2 regions of the Faecalimonas umbilicata genome follow, and region 2 is predicted to be linked to the other one. Evidence: predicted binding sites of a transcription regulator. Region 2 holds the regulator's gene; the other holds the start of a gene.
The links. Region 2 encodes NrdR, which represses ribonucleotide reductase genes. Its sites were predicted from a motif close to CACAANATNTTGTG; they were not measured.
Positions count from the first base shown of each region.

Region 1 (10,466 bases), 400 kb from region 2:
ATAAAGTCCAGTTCTGTAAGCAGCTTATAGTTTCTGCGAATCTCCGTCACATAGCCGGCGGCATCTGCGCTGAGATTGGCAAGGATCACCTGGATCTCTTCCTGCTCCTTTCCGTAAAGTTCTTTTAGATCATTATTTAACTTTACGACAGCCATTGGTTCAATAAAGAGTGTCGAACCGGTAGAAGACTGGTCGTGGATCATTCCCTGTACCTGGCTGCGGTATTCCGCTTTGACTGGAAGACAATATCTGTCTCCGCGCATCGTAATAATGGCATCCTGCAGATAAGTACGCAGAGAGCCGTTGACAAGCGAAAGAAGCGTAGAATGTACTTTGTCGTTTGTCTGGGAAATACTTCTTCGAATGTGCTTCAGGGTACTGCTCGCGTCATCGCTGATCTCATCTTCATCGATAATGCAGCGGCGGATCTCGCCGGCAAGGATCGACAGTGGTTCCAGCTGATCGAAATACACGTCGAGGCAGTCCTGCTCCTCGTCCACAGTCTCGTGCCGCCCATAAGCTTTGGCACGGTTTGTCACTTCCAGTAATTTGCAGATGCGGAGCAGTTCATTGCAGCCGAGCGCTCCGCCAATCTCCAGACGCATCAGAGAATCTTCCACAGTGTATACACCGCTGAAAGAGAGACGTCCTTTTTTTACAATTCTTGTAAAAGCCGCCGCGGTCTGTTCTTGCGCGGTTGTGATTTCGGCCAGGGAGGTCATCGGAGCCAAATGGCTGCAGAGTATCTTTCCGCCCGGGGAAGAAGCCTGCTCTGCAAGTAATTCAGTTATTTTGTTGTATTCTAGTTTTTTTAAAGTCTTTTTATTCATAATCATTCACCTGTTTCCATTCTACCTTATATTTGTAATAAAGGAAAGCAGAAATATTCTATACTTATTGAACATTGACAAATGTTAGGGTATACTGTAAAGAGGATGAAAAAGGAGATACGTCATGTCTATGGAGAACAAGGAAGGACCAGAAAAATTTTCTTTTTTGCAGGAGGTAATCAAGGAGAAGCCTCTGAATCGAAAAAAGCTCATGCATAAGGCAGCCGGGCTGGCGGCGGCAGGAATTCTATTCGGTGCGTTTGCCAGTATTAGTTTTTGTGTGTTCCAACCATGGGTTGATGAACAGCTGAATGCAGAAGAAGAGATTACCATTCCAAAGGACGAGGAACCTGAAGAACATCCACAGGAAGCAAAGGCAGAGGAAGAAGAAAGAGAGCCGGAGCTTACCCTTGAAAATTTTGAAGAGCTGGAACGTGCGATGTACCAGGTCGCTGCGGAGGCGAACAAAAGTATTGTCTCAGTGACTTCTGCCGGAGAAGATGATAACTGGACAGAGGAAGAGCGAAAAGAAGGAACCGGTGCATGTGGCGTGATCATGCCGTCCAACAGCAGAGAATATCTGATCCTGACGATGGGAAGTGCCATCAAGGATGCAGAGCAGATTCAGGTGACATTTGGAGATGGCGCATCCTGTGATGCTGCAGTCAGAAAGAAGGATGCGGTGTTGGGGATTGCCGTGCTTGCGGTTGATCGGAATCAGGTCAGTGACAGCACAAAGAATCAGATCCAGGAGGCTGTCCTTGGCAATTCTAACATGACTTACAAAGGAGATGTAGTGATTGCACTGGGAAGTCTGTTTGGTTACTCCAAAGGGATGGGATATGGCATTATCAGTTCCAATAAAAATACAGTCAGTGTAGCAGACCGAGTATACCGGCTGTTGGACACAGACATACCTGCCTCCAGACAAGGGAGCGGTGTGTTATTTAATATCGACGGTGAAGTCATCGGATTTACATTTGCTGCCGAACAGGTGACGGATGAAAGCAGTACACTGCGTGTCCTTGCAGTTTCGGATGTGAAAGAAGAACTGGAAAAGCTGCTAAATGGCAACAGTGTTCCATATATCGGTATTGTCGGGACGAATGTGACGGATGAAATTGCAGAGGCACAGAAACTTCCGAAAGGAATCTATATCAAAGAGATTGAGGCAGATTCTCCGGGAATGACTGCAGGAGTTCAGTGTGGAGATATTATCACTGCAATGGACGGCGATCCGGTGGTGACCGTGAAAGCACTGCATAACAAACTGCTGACATTTCAGCCGGGAGATGAAGTGAAGTTGTCGGCAAAAAGACTTGGATCCGAAGGATATGTGGAGATCAGTTATACCGTTGTCATCGGAGGAGCCGAGAAGAAATAGAAGAATTAAAATGAGAATATTATAATAGAAAGAGGACAGAAATGAGATATATTAATACATTACATGAGGGAGAGACCATCCGCTGTATTTATTTGTGCAAAGGAAAGCGCTCTGCAGAAACGAGAAATGGAAAGGCATATGACAATCTGATTTTACAGGATAAAACGGGAACTTTAGACGGAAAAGTGTGGGATCCAAATTCTAATGGAATTGCAGACTATGATGAGATGGATTTTATCGAAGTATTCGGAGATGTCATTTGCTATAATGGAAATCTTCAGCTGAATATCAAGCAGATCCGCAAGGCATTTGAAGATGAGTATGTGGCGGCAGACTACATGCCGACAAGTGAGAAGAGTGTCGAGGGAATGTATCAGGAGTTGATGAAATATGTTGCACAGATTGATAATGAATATTTGAGAAGAGCAGTGGAGTATTATTTCAAAGACGATGCGGCATTTATTAAGCGGTTTCAGGCACACTCTGCGGCAAAGAGTGTACATCACGGATTTGCAGGAGGTCTTTTGGAGCACACGCTCAGTATTGTCAAAATGTGTGAATACTATGTAGGGGCGTATCCAATCTTGAATAAAGATCTTCTGTATGCGGCGGCGATGTACCATGATATCGGGAAGACAAAAGAACTTTCCGCATTTCCGGAAAATGATTATACGGATGATGGACAGCTGCTCGGACATATCATTATCGGAGTCGAGATGGCAAACGATGCGATTCGATCTATTCCGGGATTTCCGGAAAAGCTGGCAAGTGAGTTGAAGCACTGCATTATTGCACATCACGGAGAGTTAGAATACGGTTCTCCGAAAAAGCCTGCGCTGGCAGAAGCACTGGCACTTAATTTCGCGGACAGCACAGATGCCAAGTTACAGACTTTGACAGAGATTTTCAAAGAAAAAGATACGACAGACTGGCTTGGATATAACAGACTGTTCGAGAGTAATTTAAGAAAGACAAGTATTTAGAAATAAAAACAGAGAGATGAAAAAGGGTGCTGCAAAACAGAGAATTTCAACAAGATATAGATTGCATCGAATCAGAGATGAATTATACCATGTCTAAGAAATTGATTTTGCGGCACCCGCTTTCTTTGTTACATAGGAAATTCTTATGTAAAAAACACGCTTCACGCGCGAGCAGTGATGAAAATGCCAAAAAGGCAAAGAGAAGTTGGAAACGGATACAATTTTATAGTAGGAGGAAGATCATGAAGAAAAATGATACAGCGGTCGTGAAGATCGAAGATATCGGGATCAATGGAGAGGGAATCGGAAAGGCAGACGGATATACACTGTTTATCAAGGATACCGTGATGGGAGATCTTGTGGAAGTGAAAGTGATGAAGGCGAAAAAGAACTATGGATATGCGAAGCTGCTTCGTGTCATTGAACCTTCAAAAAATCGTGTGGAAGCAAAATGTCCGGTCGCAAAACAGTGTGGAGGATGTCAGATCCAGGAGATGGATTATCAGGAACAGTTACAGTTCAAGCAGAAAAAAGTCATTGGAAATCTGGAACGGATCGGAGGATTTGCGCCGGAAGTATTAGAAAAGATCACGCAGCCGGTGTGTGGGATGGACGAGCCGTTTCATTACCGGAATAAAGCGCAGTTCCCGATTGGGACGGACAAGGACGGCAAGGCAGTCGCCGGATTTTATGCGGGAAGGACACATCAGATCATCCCGAATACAGATTGTGCGCTGGGGGTTTCTCAGAATCAGCAGATTTTAGAGGAGATTCTTTCGATCATGAATGAGAACCATATCCCGGCGTATAACGAGCAGGATTGCAGCGGACTAGTGCGCCACATTTTAATCCGTTATGGATTTACGACGAAAGAGATTATGGTTTGCTTTGTGATCAATGGGGATAACCTGCCATGTGCGGACAAATTTGTGGATAAGTTATCTCAAATCGAGGGCATGAGGAGTATAACTTTCAGCAAGAACAAAGAAAATACAAATGTCATTATGGGAAAAGAGATAGAAGTACTTTGGGGAGATGGTTACATTACCGATTATATTGGAAATGTAAAATATCAGATTTCTCCGCTGTCGTTCTATCAGGTGAATCCGGTACAGACCGAAAAGCTTTATAAATATGCATTAGAATATGCAGGGCTGACCGGAGAGGAAACCGTGTGGGATCTGTACTGCGGAATCGGAACGATTTCTCTTTTCCTGGCACAAAAGGCAAAGCAGGTGTACGGTGTTGAGATTGTACCGCAGGCGATTGAAGATGCCAAACAAAATGCAGAATTAAATGATATGAAAAATGCAGAATTTTTTGTCGGGAAAGCAGAAGAAATACTTCCGGCATATTATGAAAATTATGCGAAAGAACATCCGGGGCAGCAGGCACATGCCGATGTGATTGTTGTCGATCCGCCGAGAAAAGGGTGCGAGGAAGCGCTGCTTGAAACAATGGTAAAAATGCAGCCAGACAGAATTGTCTATGTCAGCTGCGATTCTGCTACATTGGCAAGAGATTTAAAATATCTATGCGGGGAAGGGTATGCGTTGGAAAAAGTACAGGTAGTTGACCAGTTCCCGAATACCGTTCACACAGAATGCGTGACATTATTGCAGAGGAGTAGAGGGAAGAAATAATTGAGAAGAGATTAAAATAATAAGGAATATAAGAGCTATGGGATGCAGTGAGGTGAAGCATAGCTCTTATTTTTATGTTTTGAAAATAGATTTCTTTTTTGTCTCCAATAGGACAAAGTCACATCCAGTGCTATAATAAAATAATAGCTGAAACATATGGAAGGGAAGGAAGAACTTATGAAAAAAATAAAAAAACTTGTGGCAATCCAGCCGGTTTCTATTCTGCAAGAGAGTAAAGAAAAATTGAAGGAATTTTGTGAGGAAATCATTTTCTTTGATTCGCAGCCAGAGAGTGCAGAGGAGATTGTAGAAAGAATCGGAGATGCAGATGCGGTATTTGTCAGTTATACACATGCAATCGGGGAGGAAATCTTAGCAAAGTGCCCAAATCTTGTATACATTGGGATGTGCTGCAGTCTGTATTCAGAGGAAAGTTCTAATGTGGATATTGCTTATGCAAGAGAACATGGAATCACAGTGACAGGAATCCGGGATTACGGTGATGAAGGCGTAGCAGAGTATGTGCTGATGAACTTGATCGGACGGCTTCATGGGACAGATGGGCATCCACCTCTTTTAGGAGAAAGTTCGGAGATTTCCGGTGCGAGGATCGGATTACTTGGGCTTGGGGCAAGCGCGCAGGCAGTCGCAAGAGCATTAGGCGCAATGGGAGCACAGATCAGTTATTACAGCCGGACGAGAAAACCGGAACTGGAAGAGCAGGAGGGGTACCGTTACTGTGAACTTTCAGAGTTATTAAAAGAAAGTGATGTCGTTTGTAGTTGCCTGAGTAAAAATGTGACGTTGTTATACGAGGAAGAGTTTGAGGCACTCGGAGAAAATACGATTTTATTTAACACGGCGCTGAGTCCTTGTTTTGAGCAGCATGCGATTGAGAAATGGCTGGAGCGGAACAATACCTGGTATTTTTGTGACACCCTGATGGGACTTGGAGAAGAATCGCTTCTTGCGCGGGAAAATGTCAGATGTCAGAAGTGTTCATCTGGGATGACAAGGCAGGCCGTAATTCGGCTGAATAAGAAAGTACTTGAAAATCTGGAGAGATACTGTAGTGAGAATATTTTTTAGTTGATCGGGTATACTTTCACCAAAAGAAAGAGAAAGGTGGAAACAAAAATGGTAGAACCGGATACAATTAAATTATTAAGAGAATGTGATGCAGGGATTAAAATGGGAATTTCTTCGATTGAGGAAGTGTTGGAATATGTACACGAGAAGAAATTGTACCAATGCCTGTCTGACTGTATGGAAAAACATGAGAAGCTGGAAAAAGAAATCCAGGAAATATTGAAGGAATATCAGGATGAGGGAAAAGAGCCTGGAATGATGGCGAAGGGAATGTCGTGGGTGAAGACTAATGTCAGGCTTGTATGGAATGAGTCTGATGCAACAATCGCAGATCTGATCACAGATGGCTGTAATATGGGAGTGAAGTCTCTTGGGAGATATTTGAATGAGTATCCTGAAGCGGAATGGAAAGTGAAGGAGATTGCCAGAAAACTGATTCGCCTGGAGGAAAAACTTGCAGAGGATCTCCGAATTTATTTGTAATCTGAAAATTATTTTAAGGATATTCGTAAGAAGCTATCAATTATTTTTTTCGCAGAATAAGTGAGAACAAGCAGGAAAAAATCTTGCGAAGCACTATATATTGTGGTAATATCAAGAAAGCAATACAATAAATAGTGTGAGGCGATATAAGAAATGAATATAAATCAAGAAGGAAAAAACTACGATTTTCCGGAAACAGAAGGACTTCAGGAAGTATTTTCAGACATCAGCAGGGAATTTCTGGATCCGGTATATAGCTTGGAAAAGCTGGAAGAAAAATACCATACATTCTATAAAACAGGATTCTCAGGAGAGGAACAAATGAAGATGCTCCTCAAAGCGGCAGTGGAATTGACGACGCAGGAGGCACCGAAATGGGAGATGATCGCAGCGCGGATTCGCCTGGTAACATTTCGAAATGAGTTGAAAGAACAGATGAAACAGCGGAACGTGAATTCTTTTTATGAGAAAATATGTTATCTGACAAAAGAGAATCTGTACGGTGCTTATATTTTAGAAACTTATACGGAGGAAGAAATCACAGCATTTGAGAAATTGATGCGGGAGGAACGGGATCATCTTTTTAATTATTCGGGGCTGGAACTGCTTCTGAATCGTTATGTGATCCGAGATCAGAAGGGCGTTTTGTTAGAAAGTCCGCAGGAGATGTTTCTCGGGATTGCGATGCATCTGGCGATGAAGGAACCGTGTGATCGGTCTGGATGGGTGGAGAAGTTTTATAATATGTTAAGCAAGCTGCAGGTGACGGTGGCGACACCGACACTTGCCAATGCGAGAAAGCCGCACCACCAGCTTTCCTCCTGCTTTATCGATACAGTGCCGGACAGTCTGGATGGAATTTATAAGAGCATTGATAATTTTGCGAAAGTCAGCAAACTTGGCGGCGGAATGGGAATGTACTTTGGAAAAGTGCGTGCAAGCGGAAGCCCGATCCGTGGATTTGAGGGAGCAGCAGGAGGTGTGATCCGCTGGATCCGTCTGGTCAATGACACGGCAGTTGCAGTCGATCAGCTTGGGGTTCGTCAGGGAGCAGCAGCGGTCTATCTTGATGTGTGGCATCGGGATCTTCCAGAATTTCTCAACTTGCGGACAAATAACGGAGATGACCGAATGAAGGCGCATGATATTTTCCCGGGAGTGTGTTATCCGGATTATTTCTGGGAACAGGCGAGAGACAATCTTGAGGGAGAATGGTATTTGATGTGTCCGCATGAGATCTTGAAGAAAAAAGGATATGCACTGGAAGATTCTTTTGGAGAAGAATGGAAGAAAAAATATCTCGATTGTGTGGCTGATCCGGAGATCCAAAAGAGAGTCATTCCGATCAAGGATGTGATTCGGATGATCATTAAAAGCGTTGTGGAGACAGGGACGCCATTCGCATTTAACAGAGATCATGTCAACCGGGCAAATCCAAACAGCCATAAGGGAATCATTTATTGCAGCAATCTCTGTACAGAGATTGCCCAGAATATGAGTGAGATGGAAGTGACAGAGGAGAAGATTACAGAGATTGACGGGGAGCAGGTTGTTGTGACAGTCACAAAGCCGGGAGAATTTGTTGTATGTAATCTTGCAAGTCTCTCTCTTGGAAGGATCGATGTCAATAACAGGGAAGAGTTGTCAGAGATCACGAAGACGGCAGTGCGCGCGCTGGACAATGTCATCGATCTGAACTTTTTTCCGGTACCATACGCGAAGATTAACAATGAGAAATATCGCCCAATCGGGCTTGGGGTAAGTGGTTACCATCATATGCTGGCGAAAAATGAGATTCCATGGGAGAGCGAAGAACATCTGGCATTCGCAGAGCGTGTATTTGCAGAGATCCATTATGCAGCGGTGGAAGCAAGTGCAGAACTTGCCAGGGAGAAAGGGTGCTACACCTATTTTGAAGGAAGTAAATGGCAGACCGGAGAATATTTTGCAGAGAGACATCTGACCGAAGACCGCTGGAAAAAGCTGGCAAAAAAGGTCAGGGAAAATGGAATGCGAAATGGGTATCTGATGGCGATCGCGCCGACGGGAAGTACAAGTATGATTGCCGGAACGACAGCGGGGATTGACCCGGTCATGAGCAGGTATTTTCTTGAGGAAAAGAAAAGCGGAATTCTTCCGCGTGTGGCGCCGGAGCTTACAATGGATACGTTCTGGTATTACAAGAACGCACACCATATCGATCAGACTTGGTCTGTCCGTGCCTGTGGAGTAAGGCAACGCTACATTGACCAGGCGCAAAGTATGAATCTTTATATTACAAATGAGTATACATTCCGAAAAGTATTGCATCTATATTTGCTTGCGTGGGAAGAGGGAGTCAAAACGATCTACTATATCCGTTCTAAGAGTCTGGAAGTGGAAGAGTGTGAAGTGTGCTCTGCGTAGAAGAGTGTGCCTGGGAGAAAAGAGAAAAGGAGAGAACGAATCAAATGGCAGAGTTAAAGAAAAAACCGCTGTTTAATCCGGCAGGGGATACGGAAGTACGCTTGCGCCGGATTGTCGGGGGGAATACGACAAACTTAAATGATTTCAACAATATGAAATATAGCTGGGTGAGTGACTGGTACCGGCAGGCAATGAATAATTTCTGGATTCCGGAGGAGATTAATCTTGGTGCGGATGTCAGGGATTATCGCACGCTTCCGGCACCGGAACGGCGAGCATACGATAAGATTTTATCATTTCTTGTATTTCTGGACAGTATTCAGACTGCGAATCTGCCGAACATCAGCGAATATATTACAGCAAATGAAGTAAATCTGTGCCTGTCGATTCAGGCATTTCAGGAGGCAGTACACAGTCAAAGTTATAGTTATATGCTGGATACGATCTGTGAGCCGCAGGAGAGAAATGAAGTGCTGTATCAGTGGAAAGATGATCCGCATCTGCTGAGTCGGAATGAATTTATCGGAAATCTGTACAATGAATTTCAGAGAGAGAAAAGTCTGGAAGCATTCGTGCGGACGATGATTGCAAACTATATTTTGGAGGGAATTTATTTTTACAGTGGGTTCATGTTTTTCTATAATCTTGGGCGAAATCAGAAGATGACAGGTTCCGTGCAGGAAATTCGTTACATCAATCGGGATGAGAACACACATTTATGGTTATTTACCAATATTTTAAGAGAACTCAGAAAAGAACTTCCAGAATTATTCAGCGAGGAGAAGGAAAAAGAATATCGTCAGATGATCCGAGAAGGCTGTGAGCAGGAGATTGCATGGGGGCATTATGTGATCGGCGATGCAGTGAGTGGACTGAGCTGTGACATGATCACAGATTATGTGAAATATCTGGGCAATCTGCGCTGCAAAAATCTTGGGCTTGCGCCAATTTATGAAGGGCATGAAAAAGAGCCGGAGAGTATGGGATGGGTCAGTCAGTTTTCCAACGCAAATATGATCAAAACAGATTTCTTTGAGGCAAAAAGCACCGCTTACGCAAAGAGCAGTGCGTTGGTCGATGACTTGTAAAATAGTGTAGAGAAAAAGAAAAAAATAAGAACTGCGTTGGGGACGCAGTTCTTGGAGAAAAGTTATGAAAAAGATGTTATTAGTAATAGTATTATGAATGTTGCTTCAGTAATATTTATTACAATAATAACTATACTGGAAAAATGTGTTGATTGTGTGTGCAAAAAATAAAAGGATTGTGAATAAAATAAGAAGAAAAAATGAAGGACTGTTCACAAAGAGAACTATTCGACCTACTCAGACACAACACCGAGAACTTTTCCCAGACATTTGAAATCACTCATCGGATGGATATGGATTGGCGTTGCATTGACATGGAATGGAATCAGTTTAATCGTATTTCCCATATGATATAATTTCAGAATGTACATCTTATGCTGAAAGGAGAATACTCCGATTTCATTGTGATGAACCGGACAGTTTTTCACGGCAAGAATATCGTTGGAGTGAAAAATAGGCTCTAGAATATCCGTATCCGGAATTCTGATGCAGTAATCAGTCTCGCTTGTGATATGGTTAGGCAGGATACTGACTTCCTTTGAGAAACAGTCATCAAGATG
Region 1 covers NZ_AP031411.1:2,658,407-2,668,872, reverse strand. The annotation lists gene ACGG81_RS12845 (endonuclease MutS2) at 1-830, opposite strand, end outside; gene ACGG81_RS12840 (S1C family serine protease) at 955-2,214, shown strand; gene ACGG81_RS12835 (3'-5' exoribonuclease YhaM family protein) at 2,256-3,197, shown strand; gene rlmD (23S rRNA (uracil(1939)-C(5))-methyltransferase RlmD) at 3,440-4,840, shown strand; gene ACGG81_RS12825 (NAD(P)-dependent oxidoreductase) at 5,018-5,929, shown strand; gene ACGG81_RS12820 (hypothetical protein) at 5,978-6,412, shown strand; gene ACGG81_RS12815 (ribonucleoside-diphosphate reductase subunit alpha) at 6,566-8,818, shown strand; gene ACGG81_RS12810 (ribonucleotide-diphosphate reductase subunit beta) at 8,863-9,906, shown strand; gene ACGG81_RS12805 (helix-turn-helix transcriptional regulator) at 10,140-10,466, opposite strand, start outside.
Region 1: ACGG81_RS12815 (ribonucleoside-diphosphate reductase subunit alpha) is a predicted target of NrdR. The motif match lies at 6,504-6,517, and genes of this name have one in related genera.

Region 2 (10,466 bases):
TCCTGTCATCTTTCCTATTCTATTTATTTTTGGCATATATTCATCTTTATAGAAATTATTGCTCATTCATTCTTCCTCCTATCATTAAATCAAAGCTGTAATGACCATCGCTCCTAAAATAGTAATCGTCAATGACCATTCTCTTAACCAGCCAATATTCTTTTTCTCCGCTACTGTCGAAAGCCCATACATGATCACAGCTCCTAAAATACAGGCAATCGCATTTTTATTTGCACCGCCCATAGCTGCTGCATCCGCTTTCTGCATCAGAAAATAAATAGGTTTTGAAAGATGGCTTGCAACCATTGCAGCAAACACACCAATGATCGCTGTTGATGCAATCGTTGTCAAAGTTCCCGCATTTCCTTTCGATAATTTATGTTCAATCTTTTCCATTTTATTTGCAGAAAATGTTCCGAACAATACCCAGCCAACTGAACAAAGGATCATTGTCCAAATTGCCATGGTAAGCGCTTCTTTTGTCATTGGATCTGTTCCTAACGTCACACCAACCGCTGATGTTCCAAGTCCCGCTGCAATAGACTCAAACATAACAGAACCAATCATAGAAAGTCGCATCCAACCAACTGGTCCTCCAACTGTCACCAAAAGTGATAACATACCGCTCAGTACAACAATCGATGGCCCTATCGAAGTCACCGCACTGCTTTTAATCGCTTTATTCATTTGTGTTTTCGTAAGCCCGACTTTTTCTCCCGAACGATAAGCCTCACGTGCAAAGAGAAGTGCCTGTATCATGACGAACACGACCGGAATACCACAAGCGATCCACATAGGTAAACTGTTTGCAAGTTTCATAACATCCATTCTTTTTTCCTCCTTTTTCTTGCCCTACCTCATTTTCCTCCATCATACCTATTTCCCGAAAATAAAAAAATGAAAATATCTTCACTTTTCGACATGTTTTCCCATGTGGTGAAGATATTTTCACTTTTCTATTACTATTTATAAAATTTCTATTAATTTCTCGCCTTAGCCATCTCTCTTTTGACAGTATGTCTTATTTTTCTCTTATACAGACATAGTTTTTCTCCACTCCAGCGCCTTTCGTTCCAGATCTTTTACAAAGGAATCTTTTCCATCGCAATATCCCTCATTGTCATAGGTAAATTTCTCTGCCAGCTCTGTCTTCAGGGCAGCATATGCCTCCGCATCTTTTTTATGGGTGCGAAGATAGTCTCGTACTACCAGATGCCGCTCAATCTCTTTCCTGCTCTCCTCCGCAAAAATGTGTACATGATGGGTCCGCAAATCCCCTCCCTTCATAAAAAAACGGCGACCTAAGATCCCATACTCTCCCTTACACTCATACCCTAGCGCTTCAAATTCCTTATTGTGCAGATCCACCGCTTCCAGCTCTTTTACAACTGGCATCAGATCAATGATCGGCTTTGCCCGCAGTCCCTTCACGGAAGTGGAACCAATATGATAGACAGTAATACAGTTTTCTCCTAAAATTTCTTGAATCTTCGCAGCCTCCTGCCAGAATTTTTCTTTCCATTCTGGACAATAATCAACCACTTCTATCTTTCTTGCCATTGTTTCCTCCGCTATTTTATCAGCCGCTGAATCTGTTTGCTCTGCTCCGTTCCAGCCTCTTTTAGAAGTTCAAAGATAACTGCCTCATACGTTGTTAAAAAGGCGCCTTCCTTCTCGGCCCGCTTTAACGCGATCTTCCTGTCATAAGCTTTTCTGCTGGAGATACAGTCCACAACAAGAATCGGCACATGTCCATGTTCAATCAGGTCGATCACCGTCTGAAGCACACAGATGTGCGCCTCAATGCCGCAGAGAATGACAAACCGTTTTCCTTTGACAAACTCTTTGATATCCTCATAGGCGCTGAAGCTGATTTTCTCCACATGTTCCTTGATCCCCGCTGCCGCTATGATCTCTGGTACTGTCTCCCCAAGACCTTTTGTGTACTGCTGTGTCAGACAGATCGGTACTTCCAAAGTCGAAAGCCCTGAGAGCAAAATCCTTGAATTTTCAATCAGCTTTTCCTTTTTATGCATGACCGGAACAAGCTTCTCCTGATAATCAATTCCGATTGCAACCGTCTGTTCTTTCTCAATTCTCATCACAATGACCTCCTTCATAAACATTTCCGAAAATAGACCCATATTTCTTAACACTTCTTCAGCCTTTTCAGCAACAAAAAATGTATTGTATGCGTATATGCAGCTCGCAAAAACAGGTTAACCGCTAACTGCGATTTTTTAAAATTTGGCTGACAATTGCGTGAGCAGCCTCTTCTTTGGACATCAGTTCTAGTGCAATTTCTTCCTGCGGTGTAATCATAGTCACTACATTTGTGTCCGTCCCAAATCCTGCACCTGCCTGCTTTAAGTTATTTGCAACGATCATGTCGAGATGCTTCTTTTCCAGTTTCTTTCTGGAATTTTCAAGCATATGCTCGGTCTCCATGGAAAATCCACATAGAAACTGTTGTTGATGCTTGTGTTCCCCGAGGTATTTTAAAATATCATCGGTCCGCTCCAATTCGATGGTGAGAGCATCCTCTTTCTTTTTCATCTTTTCTGTGGCAATACTGGCAGGGCGATAATCAGCGACAGCAGCCGCTTTGATGATGATATCCTGCGATTCGGCATGTTCTGTGACCGCATCAAACATCTCTTTTGCAGATGTGACAGAAATCACAGTTGTAAATGGCGGCGGGGTCAGTGCACTTTGGCCGCTCACCAGAGTGACATTGGCTCCACGCAACATACAGTCACGCGCAAGGGCATAGCCCATCTTTCCGGTGGAGTGATTGGTAATGTAGCGGACCGGATCGATTGCTTCCTGGGTGGCTCCGGCAGTCACAAGGACATTTACCCCTTTCATATCTTTCTCCATTGCAATCTCTTTTAAAATATAGTTGAGCAGTGTCTGCTCATCCGGAAGTTTGCCCTCTCCGATATCTTTGCAGGCAAGCATTCCAGTCGCCGGAGCGATCACCTCAAAATCAAATTGTGTAAGCCGTTTTAAGTTATCCTGCGTGATCGCATTGCGGTACATATTGGTATTCATTGCCGGCGCAACGATTTTTTTGCATGTGCAGGCGAGGGTTGTCGTTGTGAGCATGTCATCGGCAAGACCGTATGCCAGTTTTGCAATGACGTTGGCGGTTGCCGGAGCGATCAGAACAACATCTGCCCGTTTTGCAAGAGAGACATGTTCCACATTATATTGAAAATTCCGGTCAAATGTATCGACAATGCATTTGTTGTTGGTCAGTGTCTCGAAGGTAATCGGGTGAATAAAGTTCGTCGCATTCTGTGTCATCAGTACATGCACATCGCAGTGAAGCTTTGTGAGCATACTGGCGAGATTGGCAATCTTGTATGCGGCAATGCTGCCGGTTACTCCGAGTATGACTGTCTTTCCTTTTAACATAAATGGTTCCTCCAATCTGGTACATTTCTGAACATGATTGTATCATATCACAGCACAGACTGCACGCGCAAATCTATGTTTTTCTTTTCAAACATCATTGCTTTTCAGAGAGCGACATGCTACAATAGCGCCGTAATTGTATTGTATCCCCAAAAAGCATACGGCTTACCGGGGAATAATAACAAGGAGGAAGAAAAATGAATAACGAAACAACTAACACAACGTCACAGGTAAAAGGACTTGTACAGGCTGCACTTTTCGCGGCACTGATCATTCTGATGGCTATGGTCCCATTTTTAGGGTATATCCCGCTCGGATTCACACGGGCAACGATCATCCACATTCCTGTGATACTTGGCGCATTGGTGCTTGGCCCAAAGAAAGGAGCTTTTCTCGGCTTGATCTTTGGATTGACCAGTCTGATCAACAATACGATGAATCCGACAGTCACATCTTTTGTATTCTCACCATTTTATTCACTGGGAGAAATTCAGGGGGGATTTGCAAGCATTTTAATTTGTTTTGTGCCGAGAATTCTGACAGGGGTTGTTCCCTACTATGTATATCATGGAGTCAGAAAAGCGACGACAAAATGGAAAGCATCCCAAAATACAGCACTTTTTGTGGCCGGGATCAGCGGAGCGCTCACAAACACATTGCTTGTTATGAATATGATCTATTTCTTTTTTAAAGATGATTATGCACAGGTCAATCAAGTGTCGGTGGATGCGGTATATGGATTTATTATGACGATCATTGGAATCAACGGAGTGCCGGAGGCAATTGTCGCGGCAATCTTAACGATGGTGATCGGACGTATTTTGTTAAAATTGAAAGAAAGATTACATTAAAAAATATCAGAAGGATAGTATTTATGATTTTAGCGATTGATATTGGAAATACAAATCTTACGATAGGATGTTTTGACGGAGAGCAGATCTGTTTTGCAGAGAGGCTCTCTACAGATCTGACAAGAACCGATTTAGAATATGCAGTCAGTATCAAAACTATACTGGAACTGTATGGAATCAAGGAAAGCAGGATTCGGGGAGGAATCATCTCCTCGGTTGTGCCACCGCTTACTAAGGTGATAGCTCAGGCAGCGAAAAAGGTTATTCACAGACAGATAAAAGTTGTGGGACCTGGAGTGAAAACAGGATTAAATATTCATATGGATCAGCCGGCTCAAGTCGGAAGCGACCGGATCGTCAATGCGGTTGCGGCGATTGAAGCGTATGAAGCGCCGATCATCGTTGTGGATCTTGGAACTGCAACAACCATTTCTTTGATTGATGAAAAGAAAAATTATGCCGGAGGGATGATCCTGCCAGGAGTGGCAACAGCTTTGGAGGCATTGACTGAGAAGACTTCTCAGCTTCCAAAGATTAGTATCGAACAACCGCGGAAGGCGATTGGAAAAAATACAGTAGATTGTATGAAGAGTGGCATTATCTATGGAAGCGCAGCTTGTATTGATGGAATGATCGACCGGATTGAGGACGAGATTGGACAAAAGGCTTCACTTGTAGCTACCGGTGGGCTGGCAGGCACAATCATTCCACATTGTAAAAAGGAAATTCCGGTTGATGAAACACTCCTTTTAAAAGGACTTCAGTTGATTTATAATAGAAATGATGAAAAAAATTAAGAAGAACTATAAGATGACGATCGCCTATGATGGGGGCGGTTATAAAGGATGGCAGAGGCTGACAAATGAGCCTGGAACCATACAGGGAACGATTGAACGTGTGCTCAGTAAAATTGAAGGAAGTCCTGTAAAAATAAGCGGCTCTGGAAGAACTGATGCAGGTGTACATGCCAAAGGACAGGTTGCTCATGCGTTTCTGAAAACAAACGAGGATCCGGAGTTGCTTCGGCAAGAATTGAACCGAATGCTCCCGGAGGATATCAGAATCTGTCTCGTCGAGAGTGTTTCCCAGTCTTTCCACAGCAGGTACAGTGCAGTATCTAAGGTGTATGAATACCGGATCGATCAGAGATCACGTGCAGATGTATTTACAAGAAAATACTGTTATCACAGACCGGTGCATCTTGATCTGGATCGTATGCGCCAAGCAGCCGATCACTTGACGGGCACACATGATTTTGGGAGTTTTACCGACAATAAAGAGGCTGATTCTGTGCGGACGATTTTTTCCATCGATATGAAGGAAGAGAACGAGAAGCTTGTGCTGGCATTCTGTGGAGATGGATTTCTATATCATATGGTTCGAATCCTCGCGGGAACACTTTTAGAGGTCGGAGAAGGAAGCCGCACACCTGAGAGCGTTCTGGAAGCATTTCACCACAGAGATAGAAGTCTTACTGGATTTCTTGCACCGGCGCATGGGTTATGTCTGCGGGAAGTGAATTATAAATAAAAAATACTATTCATAAAAATAACAGAAGAAATTATGAGGAGGTGGATAAATGAAATTTATTTCATGGAATGTCAATGGGATACGTGCCTGTGTCCAAAAAGGGTTTTTAGACTTTTTCAAGGAAGCAGATGCGGATATTTTCTGTATACAAGAAAGCAAGATGCAGGAAGGTCAGCTTAAGTTGGAGCTGGAAGGGTATCATCAGTTCTGGAACTATGCAGAGCGGAAAGGGTACTCGGGGACAGCAATTTTTACGAAACAAGAGCCGCTTTCAGTTGCTTACGGAATTGGAATGGAAGAACATGACAAGGAAGGGCGTATCATCACACTGGAATTTGAGGAGTTCTATTTTGTGACAGTCTATACGCCAAACTCACAGAACGAACTTGCAAGATTAGATTACCGGATGCAGTGGGAGACGGAATTTTTGAAGTACCTAAAGAAGCTGGAAGCGAAAAAGCCGGTGATCTTCTGTGGAGACTTAAATGTTGCACACAGAGAAATCGACTTAAAAAACCCAAAGACAAACCGGAAAAATGCCGGATTTACAGATGAGGAGCGCGGAAAGTTCACGGAACTGCTTTCGGCAGGATTTATTGATACATTCCGCTATTTCTATCCGGAACAGGAGGGGATTTACTCCTGGTGGTCCTACCGTTTTAGTGCAAGAGCAAAGAATGCAGGATGGAGAATTGACTATTTCTGTGTGTCAGAATGTTTAAAATACCGCCTCAGAGATGCAAAAATTCTCACAGATGTGATGGGATCAGATCACTGTCCGGTAGAACTGGATTTTGAATAAAATAGTTTTGCCAAAAAAGGCGGCAGGCTAGTCCATTCCCGGACACAGCCTGCTGCCTTTTTTTATCTTGATCTTCAAAACAGTGTCAATCGGATCCGGTAGCGGATAAGTAAACACTGGATTTGCTCCGAGCGACACAAATGCAACATCTTGGAACAATACTGTGTTCCATGCTTCCCCGCGTGTCATCTCACTTCCATCTGCAAGATAATACACCTTGTCCAACCAATCCGGTGCAATTCCATATAGGGGAAGTGCTCCGAGCGGCGCCTCATAAACATGTGCATAAATCGTATCCGCATTCTGCGTGTACCTTCCCCACTCCGGTTTTGGAATTTCAGAGATTCCGCAGCCATAGATACTCTCTCCATTTCGCTCCATCCATGCTCCGATTTCCTCAAGAATCTGCACACTTTCTTTCGGAATTCTTCCTTTCGCATCTGGTCCCACATTCAGAATCATGTTTCCGCCTTTGCTCGTACATTCTACAAGCTTTCGGATCAGCATATCTGCCGGTTTATATTCATGATCAAAATTGCAGTATCCCCAATGATTATTCATAGTTGCACAAAGTTCCCATGGAATGCGCTCCCCATTTTCATCTATGATCCCTTCCGGCGGGATGATCTGCTCCGGGCTTGCAAAATCTCCGCTATAGATCAGAGGTTCCGCAGTTGCAATACTTCCATGATTTTCCCCAGACCCCTCCAGTCTGTTGTCGATCACGACATCCGGCTGATATTTTCTTACCATCTGAATCAATTCTGTCGCACGCCATGTTTCTCCTCTCATGTCATCGTAAGAAAAGTCAAACCATAACAGGTCCAGTTTTCCGTAGTTTGTGACAAGTTCCTTTACTTGACCGTGCATAAAATCAAGGTATCTGTCAAAGTCTATCTGTGCATCCTTGTATCTCTCCTGATTTCTCATCGGGTGATGGCGATCTCCGTACTTCGGAAAATCTGGATGGTGCCAGTCGATCAACGAAAAATACAGTCCAACCCGAATCCCTTCTGCCCGGAACGCATCTAGAAATTCTCTGACAAGATCTCTTCCTGCCTTTGTATTTGTCGCCTTATAATCTGTCAGTGCCGAATCAAACAGACAAAATCCATCGTGATGCTTTGCCGTAAGGACCGCATATTTCATCCCAGCGCGTTTTGCCAGCTTTGCCCACTCTTTCGGATCATAGGCAGTCGGATCAAATTCTTGGAAATACTGTTCATACTCCTCATTCGTCATTTCCCTCTGGGACATCACCCACTCACCGCATGCCGGAATTGCATAGATTCCCCAATGAATAAACATCCCAAATCTTGCATCCATAAACCACTTCGTTCTCTCTCTGATTGCCTGATTCATTTTCTCACTCCGTTCTCTTTTGCCATGGAAACCCTCTTACTTATCAAGAATTGATTTTAACTCTTCCACAAAAGTATTGACATCCTTAAATTCACGATACACAGAAGCAAATCTTACATAGGCAACTGCATCTAACTCTTTCAGCTTGTCCATCACGATTTCTCCAATCACCTTGCTCGGAATCTCTTTCTCTTCTCTGCTGAAAATCTCTGTCTCTACTTCCTCCATAAACTTCTGGATCTGATCTGCCGAAACAGGTCTTTTGTAGCAGGCACTCAGTACCCCAGATTCAATCTTTCTTCTGTCATACTGCTCTCTGTTGTCATCTTTTTTAATTACGATCAACGGAATCGTCTCAACTTTTTCATAAGTTGTAAACCGCTTTCCACACTCATCACAGGCACGGCGACGACGGATCGAGCTTCCATCGTCTGCCGGTCTGGAATCGATTACCTTTGTATCTGGATTATTACAATAAGGACACTTCATGTTCTGTTCCCCTTCCACATTTTTCTTTAGTATATCGGTAATGGAAATCAATGTCAAATCATTTGCATGGAACAAGGTATTTTTCTTCACAGATTTCCACAAAAATGATATCTTCCCCTATTTTTTTAATGCAGGAAAATGGAATCACATACTCACTGTCCGATCCTAGAAAACCACAGATTTTTCCCGGCCCCGGAATGACGATTGCCTCGATACAGCCACTGCACGCATCAAATACAAGATCCACCGGATTTCCCAGCCTTTTACAGTTACAGACATTGATCACTTCCTTTTCCCTCAACTCACATACCCGCATTTTCTCCCCCTTTATTTCTTCTATTTCGTTTTCTATGTTTTAATGGACATATCTGTCACACAGCTGCTCAAATATTTTTACATGACACTGTTCATCTAAGATGATCCGCTCCAAAATTTTCCTGATATGACAATCCTGTATCCATTCTTTCTGTCTGCGGTATTTTGCAATGGTCTGTTGCTCCCCGCGAAGTGCATTCTGAAGAATGTCACCGATGTTTCTGGAATATTGATTGCAAGCCCCTGACCAGTAACGATATCGTCCTCTCTCGACACTCCACATGCGTGGATCTGCTCCAAGTAGATTCGCAAGTGTCGCAAAAGTGTGTAAATGATGCATCTCCACAATACTGATCTTATGAAAACATTCCGAGATTTCTTCAAATTTCCCCTCCGCAATCACGCCATTGTAAAAGTAAAGACTGACTGCCGACATTTCAGAGTCACACGCTCCTACATTGCCAAGCATTGCTGCCGCATACTGTCTGTTTTTCTCCTGCACACAGACTTCTGGGTATTCTGATTTGTCCGCATAAATATATTTTGTTTCTTCCATTAAAAAAAGCCTCCCTGATCCGTTCTACCATACAATCTATGGCAGTCCCGGATAAAGAAGACCTCTTTTCTATTTTCTTTTTTATTTTTTCACGACAGGATGATCGGCCGCTCTCTTCTTGCTTTTCAGAAAGCACTGCCTCTCTTTTTCCGTCACTAACGGATATCGATAACAGACACCGGACAGCTGTCTCTTGCCGCCTTTGCTTCCTCTTCATTTTCTGCTGTGACTTCCGCATATGCCTCCGCCAGCCCGCCATCTCCGAACCGGAACACTTCCGGACATTCTCCAACGCATGCGCCACAGGAAATACATCCTTCTTCTACAATCGCTTTCATGCAATGCCTCCCTACTCAGATTTTAACTGTTTTTTCAGCGGATATCCGCTTTTCTTTCTCTGAGAGTATTCCCAATCTCTGTTCTTTTCATACACTTTCACTATAACTTATTCTATTCTGCAAACTGGCTTTTGTACAACTCTGCATAGAACCCATTTCTTGCAAGCAGTGTTTTATGATCCCCCTGCTCAATAATATTTCCATCTTTCATCACAAGGATCACATCTGCTTCCCGGATCGTAGAAAGTCTGTGCGCCACAATAAAGCTTGTCCGTCCCTGCATCATTTTCTGGAATGCTTTCTGAATCTGTATTTCTGTTCTTGTATCAATGGACGATGTTGCCTCATCAAGAATCAACATCGGCGGAAGTTTCAGCATCACTCTTGCAATACACAAAAGTTGCTTTTGTCCTTGTGACAAATTTCCTCCATCCTCGGTAATAACCGTATCATATCCTTCCGGCATACGTTTGATAAATCCATGGGCATGCGCCGCCTTCGCTGCCGCAATAACCTCTTCTCTTGTCGCACCCGGATTTCCATATGCAATATTTTCTGCGATACTGCCAGATTTCAGCCAGGTTTCCTGAAGGACCATTCCAAAGCTTGCACGCAGACTGTCTTTTGTTACTTTTGAAACAGCATTTCCATCCAGCAATATTTGTCCGCCATCCAAATCGTAGAATCGCATCAGCAGGTTGATCAAAGTCGTCTTCCCACATCCTGTCGGACCTACGATCGCAATCTTCTGTCCCGGCTTCACAGTAAGATTAAGATGCTCCAACAGTGGTACCTCAGGCTGA
Region 2 covers NZ_AP031411.1:2,255,585-2,266,050, forward strand. The annotation lists gene ACGG81_RS10765 (hypothetical protein) at 1-66, opposite strand, end outside; gene ACGG81_RS10770 (DUF5058 family protein) at 85-828, opposite strand; gene ACGG81_RS10775 (GrpB family protein) at 1,033-1,560, opposite strand; gene ACGG81_RS10780 (isochorismatase family protein) at 1,572-2,102, opposite strand; gene coaBC (bifunctional phosphopantothenoylcysteine decarboxylase/phosphopantothenate--cysteine ligase CoaBC) at 2,227-3,420, opposite strand; gene ACGG81_RS10790 (ECF transporter S component) at 3,618-4,271, shown strand; gene ACGG81_RS10795 (type III pantothenate kinase) at 4,295-5,068, shown strand; gene truA (tRNA pseudouridine(38-40) synthase TruA) at 5,052-5,801, shown strand; gene ACGG81_RS10805 (exodeoxyribonuclease III) at 5,851-6,603, shown strand; gene ACGG81_RS10810 (alpha-L-fucosidase) at 6,631-7,965, opposite strand; gene nrdR (transcriptional regulator NrdR) at 8,002-8,454, opposite strand; gene ACGG81_RS10820 (PRC-barrel domain-containing protein) at 8,513-8,770, opposite strand; gene ACGG81_RS10825 (ferritin-like domain-containing protein) at 8,810-9,325, opposite strand; gene ACGG81_RS10830 (ferredoxin) at 9,481-9,663, opposite strand; gene ACGG81_RS10835 (ABC transporter ATP-binding protein) at 9,776-10,466, opposite strand, start outside.